DNA from 3 places in the Pseudoalteromonas maris genome. Region 3 is predicted to be linked to each of the others. Evidence: predicted binding sites of a transcription regulator. Region 3 holds the regulator's gene; each other region holds the start of a gene.
What was found. Region 3 encodes FliA, which starts transcription of late flagellar genes. Its sites were predicted from a motif close to CTAAAGNTNNNNNNNNNNNNGCCGATA; they were not measured.
Positions count from the first base shown of each region.

Region 1 (7,079 bases), on a different contig from region 3:
ATAGCCGCCAGCAACGCACTTCTTCGAGCAGCAATTCTTCAATGAGCCGCGCACAAGCGCTCAATATTTTAGGTTTGGATGAGGGAGCTGATGCACGAGAAATCAAAAAAGCATATCGCAAACTTATGTCTCAGCATCACCCAGATAAACTGGTTTCTCAAGGTTTGCCCGCACACATGATGAAGTTGGCGCAAAAGAAAAGCCAAGATATTCAAGCCGCCTATGAATACCTAAAAAAGGCGGCGTAAAAAGCCGTCTATCTCCGTGGTTAGGCGGGCTAGTTGCTCGCTATTGTTGGCGTCATCTAGCAACTCAACCTGACGATAATCGAGTTTTTGATTTTTCTGTGCCCACAGTGGCCCCAGCTTTTTGTGCGAGTCTGTCATTGAATGCGCGCTAGTAGTGTAGAGGTCTAACACAGCGGGAATAATAATCGAAAAGTTGGCGCCAATATGGCGATTGCGCTCGGGATCTGGCAAGTAGCTGTTCAGAGCTATCATTGCTTGGAGTTCAATTTCAGGGAATTCACTTAGGTACTCACTGAGCAACCCGGCACCTTGTCCTATTGCAAAAATGCTGACTGGCTTAGGTGTCTGTGCCGCTCTTTGCATTACTGATTCGAGTTGTGCTTGTAATCGTGATTTATAGGTGTCCAGATCAATCAACGCGTACGCGCTTTGGTAATTTGGAATATAACTTTGTTGCTCAGTTGGTGTTTGCGGTTCACTTGGTGCACTTTGTGTTTGTGTCGCCGAGTCGCTAGCTGCTGTATCGTCAGGTGTTTGCACGATGTCTTCGCTAGCAGCGGCAATGCTTATGTTGTTGAGCACCAAATAGCTGTCATAGCCTTTTTCACTAAGCGCATAGCGCAGATAAGCAAAGCCATGTTTACCACCAACAGGGTCCATCAAAGACGCAAAAAAGATGATGGTACCGCGATGTGCTGGTGCCATGTGGGGGTGATAAACTGTTTGAAACTCTTCACCTTGAGCGAGTAAGGTGATTTGCTCATCGAGGCTACTATGGGCGTGATAGTGGGTGTCGCCCTTGGCTGGGTGAATCAGTACTAAGGCGAGCAATAGCAGCATAAAGCGCATATTAAGATGTCCTTGTTTATCCATGTGCAATCTCCATCCCCCTACATAGCTACGCATTTTAGCGGGCTAAATATCGTGCTCACAGCGTTAAATTTTTTCTATGTAGAATAACTACATAAGAAAAATTTTGCCTTGTTATCACATCATTTATCCAGCGCTATACCTGATCAGATATTTAAGATGATTGGCATAAGAACTTCATTTTTTATCGGCGCGATAACATGAAAGTTTAGCGCCAATATGGATACCAGGTTGTATTTTGTGTTTTGTTAAAATGGGCAGGCAGCAGTAAAAGTCATCACCTCTGCCGTACTTGGGTGGGTGATTGTCAGCCAGTGAGCATGCAGTTGTAGGCGTTCAGCGCGTGCTTTAGCTTGTGGATGAGCATAAAGTCTATCGCCCAAAATCACATGTCCCAGAGAAAGCATATGCACTCTGAGCTGGTGGCTACGTCCTGTTACTGGAGTGAGGCGCACGCGAGAGCAGTTATCGCCACTGCTTAGGACTTCGTAGTGAGTTAATGACGGCTTACCATTTTCTAAATCCACCATTTGTTTAGGTCGATTTGGCCAATCGCAAATCAAAGGCAGGTCCACAGAGCCTTGTTTGTCTTGAGGGTGCCCTTCAACGATGGCAATGTACTCTTTTGCTGTCTCTCTGTCTTGAAACTGCATACTAAGATGACGATGGGCTTGTTTGTTTAACGCGAGACAAATCACCCCTGATGTCGCCATATCGAGGCGATGTACAATTTTCGCAGTAGGGAATACAAGATTGGCGCGATTTATCAAACTGTCGGCATGCTTTGGATCTTTCCCTGGCACAGTGAGCAAGCCACTTGGTTTGTCGAGGATCAACAAGTCGTCATCTTGATAGATGATGCTCAAATAGGGAAAACGCGGTGGATTGTAATTTAACAGCATGGCCAGCCTCAGGTTGTAAGGCTGGCCATTTTAATGAAATGCTTAGTGACTGACAACGATTAAGCGGATTGCGTCGAGCTTCACTTTCGCTTTGTCTATGTATTCGTCCATTTGTGTGCGACTACTGTGGAAGTGCGCCAGCTCGTCTTCACGAATGTTAGGGTTAATTTCCTTGAGATTGCTAAGGCGTTGAAGTTCTGAGTCAACGGCTTTGTGCATCGCACTCTTTGCTTCAGTGCGCAAACTTTCCATAGTTTCTTGCGCCATTTCATTGCCTGATGCAATCAGTGGGTGGATGGCACTTTGCAGTGCATTCACAAGCTTGGAAGCGGTTTGTCTTCCAACTGCGTTGAGCTGCTGATTGAACGCATCGAAGGCCACATTGTCGGCTAGGTTATTACCTGCTTTGTCCAGTAACACGCGAATGGGTGTTGGTGGCAAGTAACGGCCAAGTTGTAATGCTTTTGGAGCCATTGCTTCAGCAATGTAAATAAGCTCAACAAAATACGTGCCTGCTGGCAGTTTTTGGTTTTTCAGCAATGCAACAGAGGCGGTACCAAAGTCATCGTCACAGATCATCTCCATAGCGCCCTCAACCATAGGGTGATCCCAACTCAAGAAGTGCAAATCTTCTTGTGCTAACGCGGTGTCTCTATCAAACGTAACACTCATGCCTTCGTCTTTGAGCAATGGGAAGTTCGCGCCTAGCATATGCTCTGTGGGCTTAAGGATGATGCTATTTTCACCTTTATCTTCTTGATTAACGCCCCAAATATCAAAGACATTGATCATGTAAGTAGGTAACTCGAAGCTGTCATCAACGTCGCTGATGTCTGTAACGAGGTGTTCCGACTTACCTTGGCCGCTGGAGTGCAGCTCTAATAAACGATCTCGTCCAGATTCCATTTGTGCTTTGAGCTCGGCGTATCGTGTGCTTACTCGCGAGATGAGCTCTGCAAGTTGCTCGTCTTCATACTGATTGCTGGCTAATAACTGTAGTAATTCGTCACCAAACTCTTGATTTAGCATGTGACCTGTTGTCGAGGTGTGCTCAAAGGCATTTAAACCTTCGTGATACCAGCGCAGTAGAGTATGTTGTGCACTGTTTTCAAAATAAGGCACATGGATTTTTATATCTTGGGTTTGACCAATACGGTCAAGGCGACCAATGCGCTGCTCCAACAGATCAGGGTTGAGTGGCAGGTCGAATAGGGCTAGATGATGAGCGAACTGGAAGTTACGACCTTCAGAGCCAATTTCAGAACAAATCAACACTTGTGCACTGTCTTCAATGTCGGCAAAGAATGCGGCAGCACGATCACGCTCGATAATACTCATACCCTCGTGAAATACTGCTGCTTTGATTCCCTCACGCTCGCGCAGTGCTTGCTCAAGACTGAGCGCAGTCTCTGCTTTGGCGCAGATCACCAGCATTTTTTCAGGCTTAGTACTGTTTAGCGTATCGATTAGCCACTGTACTCGTGGGTCAAACTGAGTCCAACTCGCATCTTTCCCCTCAAACTCTTGGAAGATTTTTTCTGGGAATAGCGCGCGTACGGCGTTCAGTTCAACTGGGCCGGCACTGCCAAGACTACCCATGACGTTCATCGCTGTTTTGTACTGGCTAGGCATAGTCATTGGATAAGCATTTAATATTCGCGCCGGATAGCCACTGATACCGCTGCGACTATTGCGGAACAAGATACGGCCGGTACCGTGTCTGTCTAATAGTTGCTCTAGAATTTGCTCTTTTGCGTCGCTCTCACCGCGACTATATTGATTTAGCAACGACTCTCCTTGCTTGCCTAGTAGATTGGTAAGCACTTGCTGTTGCTCTGCGTTCAATGTTTGCGCTTGTAAAATGCTATTGGCCGCATCAGCAATATCGCTGTAGTGGCGTTCTTGCTCAACGAATGCGTCGTAGTCGTAAAATCTGTCAGGGTCGAGCAATTTTAGGCGAGCGAAGTGGCTTTGATGGCCTAGCTGATCAGGAGTTGCGGTGAGCAAAATAAGCCCTGCAATATCTCGGCTAAGCTCTTCGATGCGCGTATATTCCGTACTTGGCTTATCTACAGACCAGCTTAGGTGATGCGCTTCATCGACAACTAGTAAATCCCAATCAGCAAGTGTTGCTTGCTCAAACCAACGTTTTTTCTTCGTTAGGAACTCCAAACTGGTCAGTACCAACTGTTCAGTTTCAAACACGTTGGCACTGTCTGCGAATGCTTCAGCGCAGCGTTCTTCATCAAAAATGGCAAACTTCAAATTAAAACGACGCAGCATTTCAACCAACCACTGGTGCTGGAGGTTCTCTGGAACCACAATAAGCACTCGTGAAGCACGACCAGTGAGTAACTGTTGATGCAATATCATCCCTGCTTCGATGGTTTTACCTAAGCCTACTTCGTCACTCAGAAGTACACGGGGGGCAAAGCGCTGGCCTACCTCACGAGCAATATGTAATTGATGCTCAATAAGACTTGCACGTTGACCAATTAAGCCTTTGAGAGGGGATTGATCGCGCTTATGCCTGTGTTGCCACGTGTTGTAGCGCAGTGTGTAGCGATCAAAACGGTCGATTTGCCCAGCGAAAAGTCGGTCTTGTGGCTTATTGAATTTAATGAAGTGATCGAGAAAGGTTTCTTTCAACTCCTCAGGTTCATTGGTATCGACACGTGTGCCGATGTAAGTGTACAAACCGTCATGTTGTTGTACCTCACTCACAGTGAGCTCCCACTCATCAGTACTGCGAATGACGTCGCCCGGGTTAAACAGTACGCGCGTTACAGGCGCTTCTGCCTGCGCATATACACGACTCTCGCCGCTGGCGGGGAACAAGATATTTACTTGGCGTCCTTCCAATGCAACTACGGTACCTAATCCTAAATCTGATTCGGTGTCACTGATCCAACGTTGGCCTAAGGAAAAATTCATTGCGTGCTCAATCTCGACTTGGTTTAGCTGAACTCGAGCTAGTGCCCGAGCAAAAAAAGGCGGCTATATTAGCGCGCTAATTGGTGTTTATCACCTTAAAACTGATAAATATCGGACTGCTTGTTTAGTTTATATACAGCAGCAAAAGAAGGTCAGTTTTGCAAACCAAAAAATGCATTTTTTCTTACATTTTTTTACCCCTATTAGCCGTACTTTTGTGTCTATGGACTAGACTTAAATTATGCCAATAGGCATTGCCACCTTTGTCAGTGTAGTTGCAAAGGTGAAGATATAATAAAGATAAAATAGGAATGCGCTATGGACAAAGACCGCCATGTTGAAAGTAGTAAGATGTATGTTCTAGACACCAATGTATTGCTCCACGACCCCCTCGCTTATCTGTCCTTCCAAGAACACGACGTTATCATCCCCATGACAGTCCTCGAAGAACTAGATCATATCAAAGACAGAAAACGTGATGTCAGTCGTGATGCGCGTGTGGCGATTCGTTCATTAGACGAAGTGCTCAGCGACGCAACACCCGAGCAAATGTTAGAAGGGGTATTGTTACCGGACAATAAGCGCGCACCTGAGCAACCCAGAGGTAAGCTCATTATTGTTAATGACCATCTATATGCCGACAGTATCTCAGGTCTTCCTGGAAACGAAAACGACCATAGAATTATTAATTGTGCAGTACATCTACAAAATCAGCATGGCAGTGCCAAAGTGGTGTTGGTAACCAAAGACATTAATATGCGCCTTAAAGCCAAAGGTGCAGGTTTGCATTTTGTTGAAGACTATCGCACTGACCAACTTATTGACGATATTGCGTTACTGACTTCTGGCTATAAAAAGGTGAAAGGAGATTTTTGGCAGCATGTTGGCGAGTGTGAAACTGAGCAACAAGGGCGTGATGCGATTCATCATGTATCACGAGAGCTGGTGCCAGACGTGTTTGCAAATGAATATTTACTTGATGATACAGGGCATTTTGCGGCGCGGGTCATGGAATATGATGATGCGCATATCACCCTAAAAGATTTGGGGGCAGAGCGGCTTATGTCACGCAGTGCATGGGGGATTAAACCTAAAAATATCTACCAAGGCATGGCGATGGATGCTTTGCTCGACCCTGATATCGAATTGGTGTTGCTAACGGGTCCAGCAGGGTGCGGTAAAACAATTTTAGCGTTGGCGTGTGCGCTGGAGATGATTATTGAGAAGAAAACTTACGACAAACTCATCGTCACTCGTAACACCCCTGAAATAGCAGAATCTATTGGTTTCTTGCCTGGTACGGAAGAAGAAAAGATGGCCCCGTGGTTAGCGGCAATCACAGACTCATTAGAGGTGTTGCATAAATCTGATGAAAACCCGATTTCCAGTCGCAACTACATTATGGAAAAAGCAAATATTCAGTTTAAGTCAGTAAACTTTATGCGCGGGCGTAGCATTCAAAATGCGGTTGTGTTGTTGGACGAGAGCCAAAATCTGACCGCGTCTCAACTTAAAACAATCATCACGCGATGTGGTTCGGGCACTAAGCTAATTTGCTCTGGTAACTTAGCACAGATAGATAGTAACTATCTCACACCCGTTACCTCGGGTTTAACCTACATAGTAGAGCGCTTTAAGAATTTTGAGGGCAGTGCTACGGTTAACCTCAATGGTGTGGTGCGCAGCCGTCTCGCATCGTTTGCAGAGGAAAATCTGTGACTGCACTAAAAGTGCATTAGCGCCCGCGTGTGACTATTAAAAATGCGCGATTAAAAGCTAGCTTATCAAGGCTAGCTTTGTTCTAAGTACAGGTAAAACAGTTCGGTTTTTGTGAGCGGATACTCTGGCAGCGACGAGAAGGGAATGTACGAAAACAAAATGAAACCACTAAACACCGTCTAAACTGATAGCAAATGGCTATTAATATCTAGGGCGTGTTGACCTTTGCTGTTTGATTTTGCAGTAGTCATTGGGTATTTTGGCAAGGCAGAGCCTGCGTTGCATAGTGATTCTATGTCAGTCAGGCGATAACGCAGACAAAATACCCCAATGGCGCTGCCCAAAGGCGTACACTGCGTTGTCATGGGCCATGGACATAGTTCACTATGCACCATGACCCATTCCT
Region 1 covers NZ_JBMMUF010000005.1:210,519-217,597, reverse strand. The annotation lists gene djlA (co-chaperone DjlA) at 1-248, shown strand, start outside; gene AAEU32_RS09400 (DUF3530 family protein) at 231-1,121, opposite strand; gene rluA (bifunctional tRNA pseudouridine(32) synthase/23S rRNA pseudouridine(746) synthase RluA) at 1,367-2,020, opposite strand; gene rapA (RNA polymerase-associated protein RapA) at 2,063-4,954, opposite strand; gene AAEU32_RS09385 (PhoH family protein) at 5,273-6,673, shown strand; gene AAEU32_RS09380 (hypothetical protein) at 6,853-7,068, opposite strand.
Region 1: a site for FliA is predicted at 1,304-1,330, ahead of AAEU32_RS09400 (DUF3530 family protein). Genes of this name have one in related genera too.

Region 2 (7,079 bases), on a different contig from region 3:
GACGGCATTGCAGAGCAAACTAACTTGCTTGCACTGAACGCGGCTATTGAAGCTGCTCGAGCTGGGGAGCAGGGGCGCGGTTTTGCTGTAGTGGCTGATGAGGTGCGCAGCTTAGCCAAGCGCTCACAACAAGCGACTGAAGAAATTCAAGAAAAGCTCAATGTATTACAACGCTTTACGTCACAAGTTTCTGATGATATTGCATCAAGCAGCGGTGACACCAACATGGCGGTAGAGCGCTCCACTGAAGTCAGTGAGTCCCTGCATGAAATTGAATCCTTGGTGACCAATATCAATGAGATGAATCAATCGATAGCCACTGCGGCTGAGGAGCAAGAGCAGGTGTCAAAGGATATTGCCCAGCGAGTTGAGAATATTCGCCACGACGCCCAGCAATCGAGCGACTTAAACACGCAAGTCGCCAACTCTTCCAATGAGCTCAATGATATTGCCGCCAAACTAACCTCTGAGGTCAATCGTTTTAGGCTTTAACATCGTAATAAAAAAGGAGCATCATGCTCCTTTTTTGGTATTACTGAGCTATCCACTCGTGGATTTGCTTTTTAATTCCGGCACTGTCTAGACCAAGCTCAGCATGCATTTCTTGTTGCGTACCGTGCTTGATGAAAATATCTGGAAGGCCTAAGTGCAGCACTGGCTTGGCAACCTTTTGCTGGCTTAGGTATTCAGTAACAGCAGAGCCTGCACCACCGGCAATAACGTTATCTTCAAGGGTGACGATATGCTCATGGGTCGCTACTAGCTCATCAATCAGTGTCGTATCTAAAGGTTTCACAAATCGCATGTCTACGAGCGTTGCATCCAGCGCATCTGCCGCTGGCTGTGCATACTCTAGAAGAGTTCCAAAAGATAAAATGGCCGTACCTTTACCTTGGCGCATTACGCGGCCTTTGCCTATTTCTAATGCTTGCATGGTTGCATCGAATTCACCGTCACCTGCACTACCGCGCGGATAGCGCACGGCGGTTGGTTTATCGAGCTTATGACCGGTATAAAGCATATTACGGCATTCGTTCGCATTGGCAGGAGCCATAATGACCATGTTCGGAATGCAACGTAAGAAGCTCAGGTCATACGTACCCTGATGCGTTTCACCATCCGCGCCAACGACACCGGCTCGGTCAATTGCGAACAACACCGGCAACTCTTGGAGCGCCACATCATGGATCAACTGATCATAGGCACGTTGCAAGAATGAGGAGTAAATCGCGACAACAGGATTAAGATTCTCGCACGCAAAGCCGGCAGCTAGCGTTACGGCATGTTGCTCAGCGATAGCAACATCGAAATATTGCTGTGGAAATTCTTTTGAAAAGCGCACCATGCCCGAGCCTTCACGCATCGCTGGAGTAATCGCCATCAGTTTGTCGTCTTGGGCCGCCATTTCACACAACCAGTCACCGAATACTTTAGAGAAAGTCGGCGCACCGGGTTTAGATTTAGGCAGCTGGCTTTGTGCAGGGTCAAATTTAGGCACTGCATGGTAGCCAATAGGATCAGCCTCTGCGGGCTTATACCCTTTACCTTTTTGCGTTTTCACATGAAGTAGTTGCGGGCCTTTTAAATTACGCATATTACGCAAGGTATCAACTAGCATGTTGACATCATGGCCATCAATTGGGCCAATGTAATTAAAGCCCAACTCCTCAAAGAAAGTGCCAGGAATAACCATGCCCTTGAGGTGCTCTTCCATTCTACTGGCTAGTTCTTTTACAGGAGGCAAACCGGATAATAACTTTTTACCACCTTCACGAATGTTGGTGTAAAAACTGCCAGACAGAATGCGTGCAAAATGGTTGTTTAATGCTCCGACGTTTTCTGATATCGACATTTCGTTGTCGTTCAAGATCACCAGCATGTCAGACTTTACATCACCAGCATGGTTCATGGCTTCAAATGCCATTCCCGCTGTTATCGCACCATCGCCGATTACGGCCACTGTTTTACGGCCTTTACCTTCTTTTTCTGCGGCGATTGCCATACCTAGGGCGGCAGAAATAGACGTGCTCGAGTGACCCACACTGAACGTGTCGTATTCGCTCTCACCACGGTACGGGAACGGGTGTAAGCCATCTTTTTGGCGAATAGTTGGCATACGCTCACGACGACCCGTGATCAGTTTATGAGGGTACGCTTGGTGACCAACATCCCAAATTAGGCGATCAAAAGGAGTGTTATAGACATAATGTAACGCAACGGTAAGCTCAACCGTGCCTAATCCCGAGGCAAAGTGCCCACTGGTTTGAGACACTGAGTTCAGTAGGTAATCCCGTAATTCATAGCTGAACGCACCAAGCTTTTGCTGTGGCAGATCGCGTAGTTGTGCAGGCTCGTCGACCTGCGTTAAAAGGGGATACTTGCTACTATCCAAATTCATGCGTTTACTTATCCTTCACTTCAATGGCGCGAGTATATCAAATCGCTCACAGCCACCTGTAATAAATTTTAATGATCTCGAGCGATGATGTACTGCGCTAATTGTTTGAGCTCAGTGTTATCGTAGGCCAATGAGTCAATGGCACTGATTGCTTCATCATAAAGCTGAGTGAGCTTTTGTTTTGCGCCTTCTAAACCAAGCAAAGCTGGATAGGTCGCTTTATTCGCTGCTTCGTCAGAGCCCTGAGGCTTACCCAAGGTTTGGGTATCACCCTCGATATCCAAAATGTCGTCTTGTACTTGAAACGCTAAACCGATGGCATTGCCGTAACTATCAAGTGCTGCCTTTGTTGATTCTTCTACGTTTGGCGCGCACAAATAGCCCAACTTTATCGCGCAGCTCAACAGTGCGCCGGTTTTAGCTTTGTGAATACTTTCAAGCTGAGACAACGAGATGTCTTGATTGGTTGCATTGATATCAAGTGCTTGTCCACCCACCATACCCAGTAGGCCTGATGCTTGGCTTAGCGCTTTCACTAAGCTCAATTGCGCTGATGCGCCAATGGCAAAGTCCGTGCTACTGAGCAATTCAAAAGCGATTGTTTGTAGTGAATCTCCCGCCAAAATAGCATGAGCTTCATCATAGGCAATGTGGCACGTTGGTCTACCGCGGCGCAGGTCATCATCATCCATCGCGGGTAAATCGTCGTGTACCAGTGAGTAACTATGAATACATTCAATGGCCGCCGCGGCTTTATCTAAGTCAGATTTATCGGCGCCAAGCATGTTGCCAACACAGTACACCAAAAATGGACGTAACCGTTTGCCACCGTTTTGCACGCTGTACTGGGTGGCTGCAAGAATACGAGGTTGTGCATGCGCTTGAGAGTGGAAATACTGCTCAAGTGTGTGCATGACATCATGCTGCGCTTGCGCCAGTGCTTGTTTTAAATTCACGGCGTTAATTACTCTTGATCATCCATTGGCGTGAGTTCGCTGTTGAGATCGTTACTCATTAGCATACTTACTTTTTGTTGTGCGCTGTCGAGTTTCTGGGCTGAGGCATTGGCTAGGCTAATGCCGCGCTCAAATTGCTTCAAAGACTGCTCTAGGGGCATATCACCTTGTTCCATTTCGGTGACAATGTGACTCAATTCGTTCATTGCTTCTTCAAAACTGAGATTTTCTGGCTTTTTTTGCACCATTGCCTGCAAACTCGCTACTAATGAGATAAGACCGCCAATTTTAGGGGCATTCCACAGCAAGGTCAAAGCACTGTTGATATTTTCACGGCAAAGCACTTTAAGCCTGCTAATTTTATTAATAGTGTAATAAAATGATTCAAGTAATTCAGCAAGTTGCCGATAGCTTAAGAGTATTTATAATAACCAACGAATTTGGGCACCCAAGGTAAGCTTGTTTTCAGGTGCACTAAAACGGTCACAAGGGGTGGAGGACATGTGGATTTAGCAACCATAATCGGTATTCTAGGCGCTATAGGTTTTATTGTTATGTCTATGGTCCTCGGTGGCGACCTAGGTATGTTCTACAATACGCCCTCAGTGCTTATAGTTTTTGGTGGTTCACTATTTATCGTGCTGTCCAACTACACATTGGGGCAGTTCTTTACGATAGGTAAAGTTGCAGCTAAAGCATTTGCATTCAAAATTGAGTCCCCAGAAGAGTTAATTGAAAAAGCTGTTGAGCTTGCTGACTCAGCTCGTAAAGGCGGATTTTTAGCCCTAGAAGAAGCCGAAATTTCAAATAAATTCATGCGCAAAGGCATCGACATGCTCGTTGATGGGCATGATGCGGATGTTGTGCGTGCAACACTACAAAAAGATATTTCTCTAACATCAACCCGCCATGAACAAGGCGCTGGTTTATTTAAAGCATTGGGTGACATCGCTCCAGCTATGGGGATGATAGGGACGTTGATTGGTCTCGTAGCTATGCTTTCTAACATGGATGACCCCAAAGCGATTGGGCCTGCCATGGCTGTAGCCTTGTTAACAACGTTATACGGGGCGTTTCTTGCCAACGTCATTGCCATACCAATTCAAGCTAAATTGGAACTTCGAAAAGACGAAGAAGAGCTGAATCAACGCCTTATACTCGATGCTATTTTGGGTATCCAAGATGGTCAGAACCCCAAAGTCATCGAGGGTATTTTGAAAAACTACCTTGCTGAGTCTAAACGTCAGGTGGATACCGAGGAGTAGCTATGTCGGATGAGGAAAAGTGCAAATGTCCTCCCCCCGGGCTACCTGCTTGGATGGGAACCTTTGCTGACTTGATGTCGCTTCTGATGTGCTTTTTCGTTTTGCTATTGGCATTTTCGGAAATGGACGTGCTTAAGTTTAAACAAATTGCCGGTTCCATGAAGTTTGCTTTCGGTGTGCAAAATAAGTTGGAAGTAAAAGATATTCCCAAAGGTACCAGCGTGATTGCCATGGAATTCAAGCCTGGTCGGCCAGATCCTACGCCCATTGAAACCATTCAGCAGCAAACCGTAGAGATGACTCAACAGATGCTTGAGTTTCAAGCGGGTGATGAAGACTCTGCTGGCGGTCGCCAAGAGCAGCGTGGTGAGCAGCGTGGTGGTGAATCAGCGAGTACCGCACAAGAGCAATCGCAGCAACAAGCAACAGCAGCGGCAGATCAAGAACGTGTAAATGACTTGGTGAAGAAAATTGCCCAGCAACTTGAGCAACAAATCATTGATGGTGCTATTGAGTTGGAGTCATTGGGTCAGCAAATCATTATCCGTATCCGAGAAAATGGTTCGTTTCCTTCGGGCAGTGCATTTCTACAACCGCAATTTAAACCAATTATTCAAGATATTGCTGCGCTGCTAAAAGATGTGCCCGGAGAGATCACAGTTTCAGGTCATACTGATGACTTCCAAGTATCGAATGAACTTTACACCAATAACTGGGATCTCAGTGCGACGCGCGCAGTTGCCGTTGCCAGTGAAATGCAAAAAGTTGAAGGTTTCGATAAAGGACGGATGGTTGTTGTTGGTCATGCTGATACGCGCCCATTAGTTCCAAATGAAACTGACGAAGATAGAAAACGTAACCGTCGCGTCGAGATTTCTATTATGCAAGGTAAAGCGAAAGAATCTGACCCTATCGAAGTCATTCAATAACAAGTCATGCAGAACAAAGTGCAGCAAGAGGCTGCGCTTTTTCTCTTTCATCGATAGCAAAAATACACTACACTGCAATAACTGTATGGATGAACAGTTGTTGTGCTATGAAGCTTTATATTGCCGAAAAACCTTCACTTGGGCGCGCTATAGCGGCCGCTTTGCCAAAACCTCATAACAAAAAAGATGGGTATATCGAGCTCGGTAACGGCGACTGTGTAACCTGGTGTATTGGCCATTTACTCGAACAAGCCGAGCCCGATGATTACGACCAAGCATATAAAAAGTGGCAATTACAACACCTCCCCATAGTGCCGCAGCAATGGCAACTCAAGGCTAAATCAAAAACACGCAAGCAACTTACTACGGTTAAAAAGCTGATCAAACAAGCGAGTCATATCGTTCATGCGGGCGACCCCGATAGAGAAGGGCAGTTGCTCGTCGATGAGGTCATCTCGCAAGTAACATTACCCGAGAGTAAAAAGCACAGTATTGAACGTTTGTTGATTAGCGACTTAAATTTGCCCGCGGTGAAAAAGGCGCTCACGCAACTGCGCAGTAATAGCGAATTTATACCTTTGAGTGTGTCTGCTTTGGCGCGATCGCGAGCGGATTGGCTGTTTGGCATGAACCTAACTCGTGCCTACACATTGGCTGGACAAAAAGGGGGTTATAAAGGTGTGCTTTCTGTTGGCCGCGTGCAAACACCTGTGTTGGGCCTCGTTGTCGCCCGAGATAAAGAAATTAATGAATTTGTAAGCAAACCCTTTTATGAGGTCGAGGCACACATGCTCACCCATGAGCAACATGGGTTTACACTCAAGTGGCAACCCAGCGAGGCGTGCAAACCTTATCAAGACAGTGAAGGGCGCGTACTTTCGAGGGCCCTCGCGGACAACGTTGTATCTCGTGTATCAGGCCAAGATGGTGTCATTACTAAGGTAGAGCGCAGTGAAAAAAAAGAACAAGTGGCGCTGCCTTATAACTTGTCTGCTTTGCAAATTGATGCAGCAAAACGTTTTGGTTTAGCTGCTAAAGTGGTGCTTGATACATGCCAAAACCTATATGAAAAGCACACGTTAATTACCTATCCGCGCTCGGATAATCGCTACTTACCGAATGATCATTTTAATCAAGCACAAGATATTATCTGTAGCATCGTTGCCAATGGTGTATTTACCAACGAGCAGTTAAGCACTGTTAATACCAGTAAAAAAGTGCGCTGCTTTAACGATGCTAAAGTTGCGGCTCACCATGCTATTGTGCCTACCAACAAAAAGACCAATGCACAGCTTACAACCACAGAGCGCCAAGTGTATGAACTCATTTGCCGTCAATACGTGATGCAGTTCATGCCAGCATATCGATATCACCAAACCGATGTTGAAGCACAGGTTGCAGGGGGAAGGTTTACAACCAAAGCAAAAGAAGAGATTGAACAAGGCTATAAAGTCCTGTTACCAAAAAAAGCAGATAAAGAAGAACAAATATTGCCGATGTTGAGTGTGGGTGAGCAAGTGTTGTGTGAAAG
Region 2 covers NZ_JBMMUF010000005.1:3,572-10,650, reverse strand. The annotation lists gene AAEU32_RS08495 (methyl-accepting chemotaxis protein) at 1-492, shown strand, start outside; gene dxs (1-deoxy-D-xylulose-5-phosphate synthase) at 533-2,398, opposite strand; gene ispA ((2E,6E)-farnesyl diphosphate synthase) at 2,467-3,354, opposite strand; gene AAEU32_RS08480 (exodeoxyribonuclease VII small subunit) at 3,363-3,602, opposite strand; gene pomA (flagellar motor protein PomA) at 3,858-4,619, shown strand; gene AAEU32_RS08470 (flagellar motor protein MotB) at 4,622-5,548, shown strand; gene AAEU32_RS08465 (DNA topoisomerase III) at 5,656-7,079, shown strand, end outside.
Region 2: a site for FliA is predicted at 3,738-3,764, ahead of pomA (flagellar motor protein PomA). Genes of this name have one in related genera too.

Region 3 (7,079 bases):
GCGCTAGTGGTATTACTCGTAACGGTCTATACCATGAAGCCGCTGGAGTTCGGCATGTTCCCCGCGGTGCTGTTGGTTGCAACTATCATGCGCTTGGCTCTCAACGTTGCCAGTACCCGGGTGGTATTGCTTGAAGGTCACCAAGGTGGTGATGCAGCGGGTAAAGTAATTGAAGCATTCGGTTCTGTGGTGATCGGCGGCAACTATGCAGTTGGTCTGGTCGTATTCCTAATTTTGATCATCATTAACTTCGTGGTTATCACCAAAGGTGCTGGACGTATCTCTGAAGTATCAGCACGTTTTACGTTGGATGCGATGCCAGGTAAACAAATGGCTATTGATGCTGATTTGAATGCTGGATTTATCAGTGCAGAGCAAGCGCGAGAGCGCCGTGAAGAAGTCACACGCGAAGCAGATTTTTATGGCTCGATGGACGGTGCCAGTAAATTCGTTAAAGGCGATGCGATAGCGGGTATCGTGATCTTGGTAATTAACATCGTCGGTGGTTTATTTGTTGGCATGATCCAACATGACCTGCCATTTTCCCAAGCTATGGAAGTCTACACCTTGCTAACCATAGGTGATGGCCTCGTTGCTCAACTACCGTCATTGCTTCTGTCTATCGGCACCGCAATTGTAGTCACCCGACAAAACGAATCGCAAAACATGGGTGAGCAAGTTAAAGCCCAGCTAGGAAACGATAAAGCCCTGTGGGTTGCGTCGGGTATTTTGATCACCATGGGTCTTGTTCCAGGTATGCCGCATATTGCTTTCCTTGGCCTTGGCGCATTGCTGGGTTTCGTTGCTTACTACTCACAAAAACAAGCACGTTTAGCCAAAGAACAAGAGCAAGAGGATGCGAAACAAGGTACTGGAACTAACGTAGCAACCCGAGATGAACCTCGTGAATTGGGCTGGGATGATGTCCAACAAGTTGACGTCATCGGCTTAGAGGTTGGCTATCGTTTAATCCCACTTGTTGACCAAGCACAAGGTGGGGAATTACTGAGCCGTATCAAAGGGGTGCGTAAAAAACTATCCCAAGAGTTTGGTTTCTTAGTACCTCCTGTACATATTCGAGACAACTTAGAATTAGACCCTAATGCCTATCGCATCACTTTGATGGGCGTGGGCAGTGGCGACGGTGAATTGAGTCATGGCGATGAGCTCGCTATCAATCCGGGTCAAGTATTTGGCCCTATCAATGGCGTTGCAACCAAGGATCCGGCCTTTGGCTTGGATGCTGTATGGATTAAGCCAGATCAAAAAGATGAAGCGCAATCATTAGGGTATACCGTAGTTGATGCAGCTACCGTTGTGGCTACGCATATTAGCCAATTACTCACCAATAATGCGTCCTTGTTACTTGGGCATGAAGAAGTACAAAGTTTGCTAGATATGCTTGGTAAGAGCCATCCACGCTTAGTGGAAGGACTTGTACCAGATGTCTTGCCATTGACGACCGTCGTTAAAGTGCTGCAAAACTTACTCAATGAAGGTGTCGCAATTCGTGATATGCGTACTATTGTACAAACTCTCGTGGAGTATGGTCCACGTAGCCAAGATCCTGATGTACTCACAGCCGCAGTGCGTATTTCTCTGCGCCGCTTAATTGTTCAAGATGCGGTCGGCGCAAGCCCTGAAATTCCTGTCATAACATTGGCGCCTGAGTTGGAACAGATGTTGCATCAGTCACTTCAGAACGCGGGAGACGAAGGTGCAGGCATCGAGCCGGGCTTAGCTGAGCGACTACAAGCGTCACTTAGCGAAGCTCACCAAAATCAAGAAATGATTGGTGAACCTTCAATTTTATTGACCTCGGGAATGCTTAGAACGGTGTTATCACGCTTTGTTAAATACACCATTCCAGGCTTGAAGGTAATGTCTTACCAAGAAGTACCAGATGAGCGTCAAATTAAGATAGTTAGCTCCGTAGGACAGCAATAAACAAACGGTGATGCCTAAGGGCTAAACCACGATGAATAGCTAGTTGGTAAGGTGCCGATTGGCAGAGGGTGAACTTATGAAAATCAAACGTTTTTTTGCAAAAGACATGCGCACAGCGCTCAAAGAAGTTAAAGATGAGCTTGGCGCTGATGCAGTCATCATGTCGAACAAAAAATTGGCGGATGGCGTTGAGATTGTCGCGGCCATTGATCATGAACGTCCAGCGGCACCTAAGGCACCTCAGAGCAATGCTCCAGCAGCCAAAACAAGTGTGCAACACCCAAGTCGTGTGGTTCAGCCGCAAACACGTTTTGCGCGCCCACAGCCGCAAGACCAACAAAGTAGTGTCGCAGACTCATTGCAAGCCCTACTGGAGCGTCAAAACCCTCAGCCTAAAAATGCCGCATTGGCAGATATGTTTTCGCAATCAGGCATCGACTTAACAGCAGCAACTCGCACACATGGTGATGGTAACCATCACACTGCTGCGCAGCAGGTTGCGGCGCCTTCTAGGGCTTCGGCTCCTATGTCACAACCAGCAATGCACAGTGCACCTGTGAATACCCATCTTGATGATGACCTAGATGGTGATGATTTTGACGATTTTACCGCTCAAGCAAAAGCCCCTTTAGCGCGCCAAGAACAGCATGATGAAATGATGGTGATGCGCGAAGAGATGAATGCGATTCGTCAGCTGCTTGAGAACCAAGTGTCAGGCTTAATTCAGCAAGACCGTGCGCGACGCGACCCAACTCGCGCCTGCTTTATTGATCGCCTTCAAGGTATGGGTATTAATGCGGATGTTGCGGAGCAATTGGTGCGTTATGTGCCCGACGACTTGTCGCGCAAAGAAGCGTGGCATGTGGTAATGGAGATGATGCATAAGCAAATGCACACCACGAACAATGAAATTCTGCGCCATGGTGGTGTTTACGCATTAGTGGGTCCAACTGGTGTGGGCAAAACCACGACGGTTGCCAAACTGGCGGCACTTGGTGCGCAAAAATACGGTGCTAATAATGTCGCGTTGATCACCACTGACACCTATCGTATTGGGGCCTACGAGCAGCTTGCAACATACGGTCGTATTATCGGTTGTCCAGTAAAACAGGTGAAAGATGCCAATGAACTTGCTGATACGCTTTATCAACTTCGTAATAAGCGTCTAGTATTAATTGACACAGCAGGTATGAGCCAACGTGATTTACGTTTAAGCGAACAATTGAACACGCTAATGCGCAGTGCATCAGCCGATATTCGCAGTTATTTAGTACTCAGTGCCACAGCCCAACATGAAGTGTTGCAAGAGACTATTAAGCACTTCAAAAAAGTTGACTTAAGTGGTTGTATTTTCACCAAACTTGATGAAAGTCTAAGTTTAGGTGAGATTATTAGTGTAGCGATTCAAAATCGCTTGCCAATAGGGTATCTTACTAACGGCCAGCGCGTTCCAGAGGATATTCGCGTAGCAAACTCAGAAAAAATGGTTAGAAAAGCTGAGCAATTGTTTATTAAACGTCAAAAATCAAAACAAACAGCGGCTCCAATGGGGCGTCAGTCAGTGGCGCCACAAGCAGTAGGAATGTATGATTAACACAGTACACGATCAAGCAAGCGGCCTTCGAAGAATGAATCAAAATAACAGTCAAGGCGTAAAAGTAATTGCAGTCACCGGGGGTAAAGGTGGCGTGGGCAAAACCAATGTCTCGCTCAACTTGGCCATTGCCATGGGGCAGCAAGGAAAGCGCGTGTTAGTGCTCGATGCTGACTTGGGGCTGGCAAACTGCGACGTTATGCTTGGTCTTCGCGTGGAAAAGAACCTTTCTCATGTATTAAGCGGCGAGTGTGATTTAAGAGATATCTTGGTCACAGGCCCTGCGGGGATCCAAATTGCCCCTGCGACCTCAGGCTCACAAAGTATGGTTGAGCTGACGCCTGCGGAACATGCAGGCCTTATTCGCGCATTCAGCGAACTTGATAGTGACTTCGATGTATTAGTGGTAGATACCGCAGCGGGTATATCTGACATGGTACTGAGCTTCTCACGTGCCTCGCAAGATGTGCTAGTCGTCGTGTGTGATGAGCCAACATCAATCACCGATGCTTACGCCCTTATTAAAGTGCTAAGCCGAGAACACGGTGTGTACAAATTTAAGATAGTTGCCAATATGGTTCGCAGCCTTCGTGAAGGGCAGGACTTATTTGCGAAGCTGTCCAAAGTAACCGATCGATTTTTAGATGTGGCCCTCGAGCTGGTGGCAACTGTGCCCTACGATGAAAACATGCGTAAGGCGACGCGTCGTCAAAAAGCCGTGGTGGACTTTTTCCCCAACTCGCCAGCATCAGTCGCCCTCAAAAACTTGGCAACAAAAGCACTGAAGTGGCCCATTCCAAATCAGCCATCGGGTCATCTCGAGTTCTTTATTGAGAAATTAGTTAATAACTAACGGTTAATTCCAGTATGAATAGAGTCGCCGGGTATCAGCAGCAACAACAGCTTAACTCTCTTGTCGAGCGTCATGCGGCGTTGGTCAAACGCGTTGCGTGCCACTTGCTAGCGCGCTTACCTGCCAGTGTGCAACTGGATGATTTAATCCAATCTGGAATGATAGGCCTGATCGAAGCGTCAAAAACGTTTGATGCAACAAAAGGCGCCAGCTTTGAGACCTTTGCTGGTATTCGCATTCGTGGCGCGATGCTTGATGAGATACGCCGTGGTGATTGGGCGCCGCGTTCTGTGCATCGCAATAGCCGTGCTGTGGCACACGCTATCAACGAGCTCGAAGGGCTATTAGGACGTGAACCTAAAGACATTGAAGTAGCTGAAAAACTTGATATTTCCCTTGATGAATACCATCATATTTTAAACGATGTAAATTGTTCAAAAGTGTTGGGCATTGAGGATTTGGGTGTGGATGAGGACGTTATTCACACTCACAGTGACCAATCTGATGCAACGAAGCCATTTAACAGTGTTCAGGGGGAACGTTTTAATGCCGCCCTTGTTGATGCGATTAAGTCGCTACCTGAACGTGATGCGCTCGTGCTGTCGCTGTATTACAACGATGAAATGAATTTAAAAGAAATAGGACAAATACTGGACGTAAGTGAGTCCCGTGTAAGTCAGATACATGGTCAGGCAATGATTAAGCTCAAAGCGAAAGTCAGTGACTGGGTCAATTAGTAGTAAATAAAAATAGGTTCATACCTCACTGGAGGATACTTTGGATAAGAACATGAAAATTCTTGTGGTTGATGACTTTTCAACGATGAGAAGAATCATCAAAAACCTTTTACGTGATTTAGGTTTCACAAACGTACAAGAAGCTGATGATGGCAGTACAGCGTTACCTATGTTGCAAAATCAAGAGTTTGATTTTGTGGTAACTGACTGGAACATGCCAGGTATGCAGGGGATTGACCTATTACGCGCTATTCGTGCTGATGATAACCTAAAACATATTCCTGTGTTGATGGTAACTGCTGAAGCGAAAAAGGAGCAGATCATTGCTGCTGCGCAGGCAGGCGTAAACGGATACATCGTAAAACCATTTACCGCAGCGACATTGAAAACCAAGCTGGATAAAGTGTTTGAGCGTTTAGGTTAACCATTTAAGGAGAGGTATATGTCGGCTCCCGCTGCACCTCACATTACCCTAGAGCAAGCTAAACAGCTCGTCACTTTTCTTGAGCAAGGTGAGCAGGAAAAAGCTGATCAGCTAATCCTTGATGCTGCTTCTAAGGAGCAGTCTGAACTGTTTGCTGAAGTGGGGAAACTCACTCGGCAGTTGCATGAGTCATTGAAAAATTTCCAACTTGATACGCGTATCAATGATTTGACTCAAGAAGCCATTCCTGATGCCAAGCAGCGCCTCAATTATGTCATCGAGATGACAGAGCAGGCAGCCAATAAAACCATGGACGCTGTGGAAGCAAGCTTACCTATCGCAGAGCAATTATCTACCGACCTGCATCAGATTAAGCCCAGTTGGGATAAGTTGATGCGTCGCGATTTGGATATCGGTGAGTTTAAACAATTATGCCATTTGCTCGATGGCTTCATGACTCGCTCACAAACCAGTACCTTAGAGTTGCACGATTTACTCAATAACGTACTGATGGCGCAGGACTACCAAGACCTTACAGGCCAAGTAATTCGTCGCGTAATGGAGTTAGTGCGCGAAGTGGAAGACAGTCTTATCCACATGTTAAAGGTATTTTCTGGCGAAGACGTTGACGTCAATACTGCTGAGCGCAACAAGCCAACCACCCCAGTTGAAGGCGAAGGCGCTGAAGGGCCAATTATCGATAGTGAAGCCCGAGATGACGTGGTATCAGGGCAAGATGAAGTCGATGATTTATTGTCGAGTCTGGGATTCTAAGAGGAGAGCGGTTGCATGAGCTTTGAAGTAGATGAAGATATTTTACAAGACTTCCTTGTTGAAGCGGGTGAAATATTAGAGCAGCTGTCAGAACAACTGGTTGAATTAGAAAACAATCCAGACGACAAAGATTTGCTCAATGCTATATTCCGAGGGTTCCACACCGTGAAAGGTGGTGCGGGCTTTCTTGGTATGAACGAATTGGTCGATGCCTGTCACGGTGCTGAGAATGTCTTTGATATTTTACGCCAAGGCAAAAGACAGGTAACTGCTGAGCTGATGGATGTGATCCTTCAAGCGCTAGACACCATTAATGAAATGTTCGCGCACATTCAAGCGCGAGAGCAACCAGACCCTGCGGATCCACACCTACTCGAAATACTACATCAACTTAGTGAGCCAGAAGTTGCGGGGGAGCAAATTGTTGCTCCTGCGGCAAGTGAGCCTCAAGAGGTTGAAGCAACACCTCCACCTCCTGAAGATGATGACGTCGATTTGGGATTCGGCGACGATATCCTTTTCGATATGGATAGCGGTGACACGAGCGATGATGGCATAGATGAAATCACCGAAGAAGAGTTTGAGCATTTATTAGATGAGCTTCACGGGGCAGGAAAAGGGCCATCAGTAGACGCTCCGCCGTCAAGTAACGACAGTGGCTCAGATGATGACATTACCGATGATGAGTTTGACTCCCTTCTTGATGAGCTTCATGGCCCCGGTAGCTTTGGGACAATCAGTTCAGAGCAA
Region 3 covers NZ_JBMMUF010000001.1:397,514-404,592, reverse strand. The annotation lists gene flhA (flagellar biosynthesis protein FlhA) at 1-1,947, shown strand, start outside; gene flhF (flagellar biosynthesis GTPase FlhF) at 2,024-3,541, shown strand; gene AAEU32_RS01960 (MinD/ParA family protein) at 3,534-4,394, shown strand; gene AAEU32_RS01955 (RNA polymerase sigma factor FliA) at 4,409-5,131, shown strand; gene cheY (chemotaxis response regulator CheY) at 5,172-5,555, shown strand; gene AAEU32_RS01945 (protein phosphatase CheZ) at 5,574-6,329, shown strand; gene AAEU32_RS01940 (chemotaxis protein CheA) at 6,345-7,079, shown strand, end outside.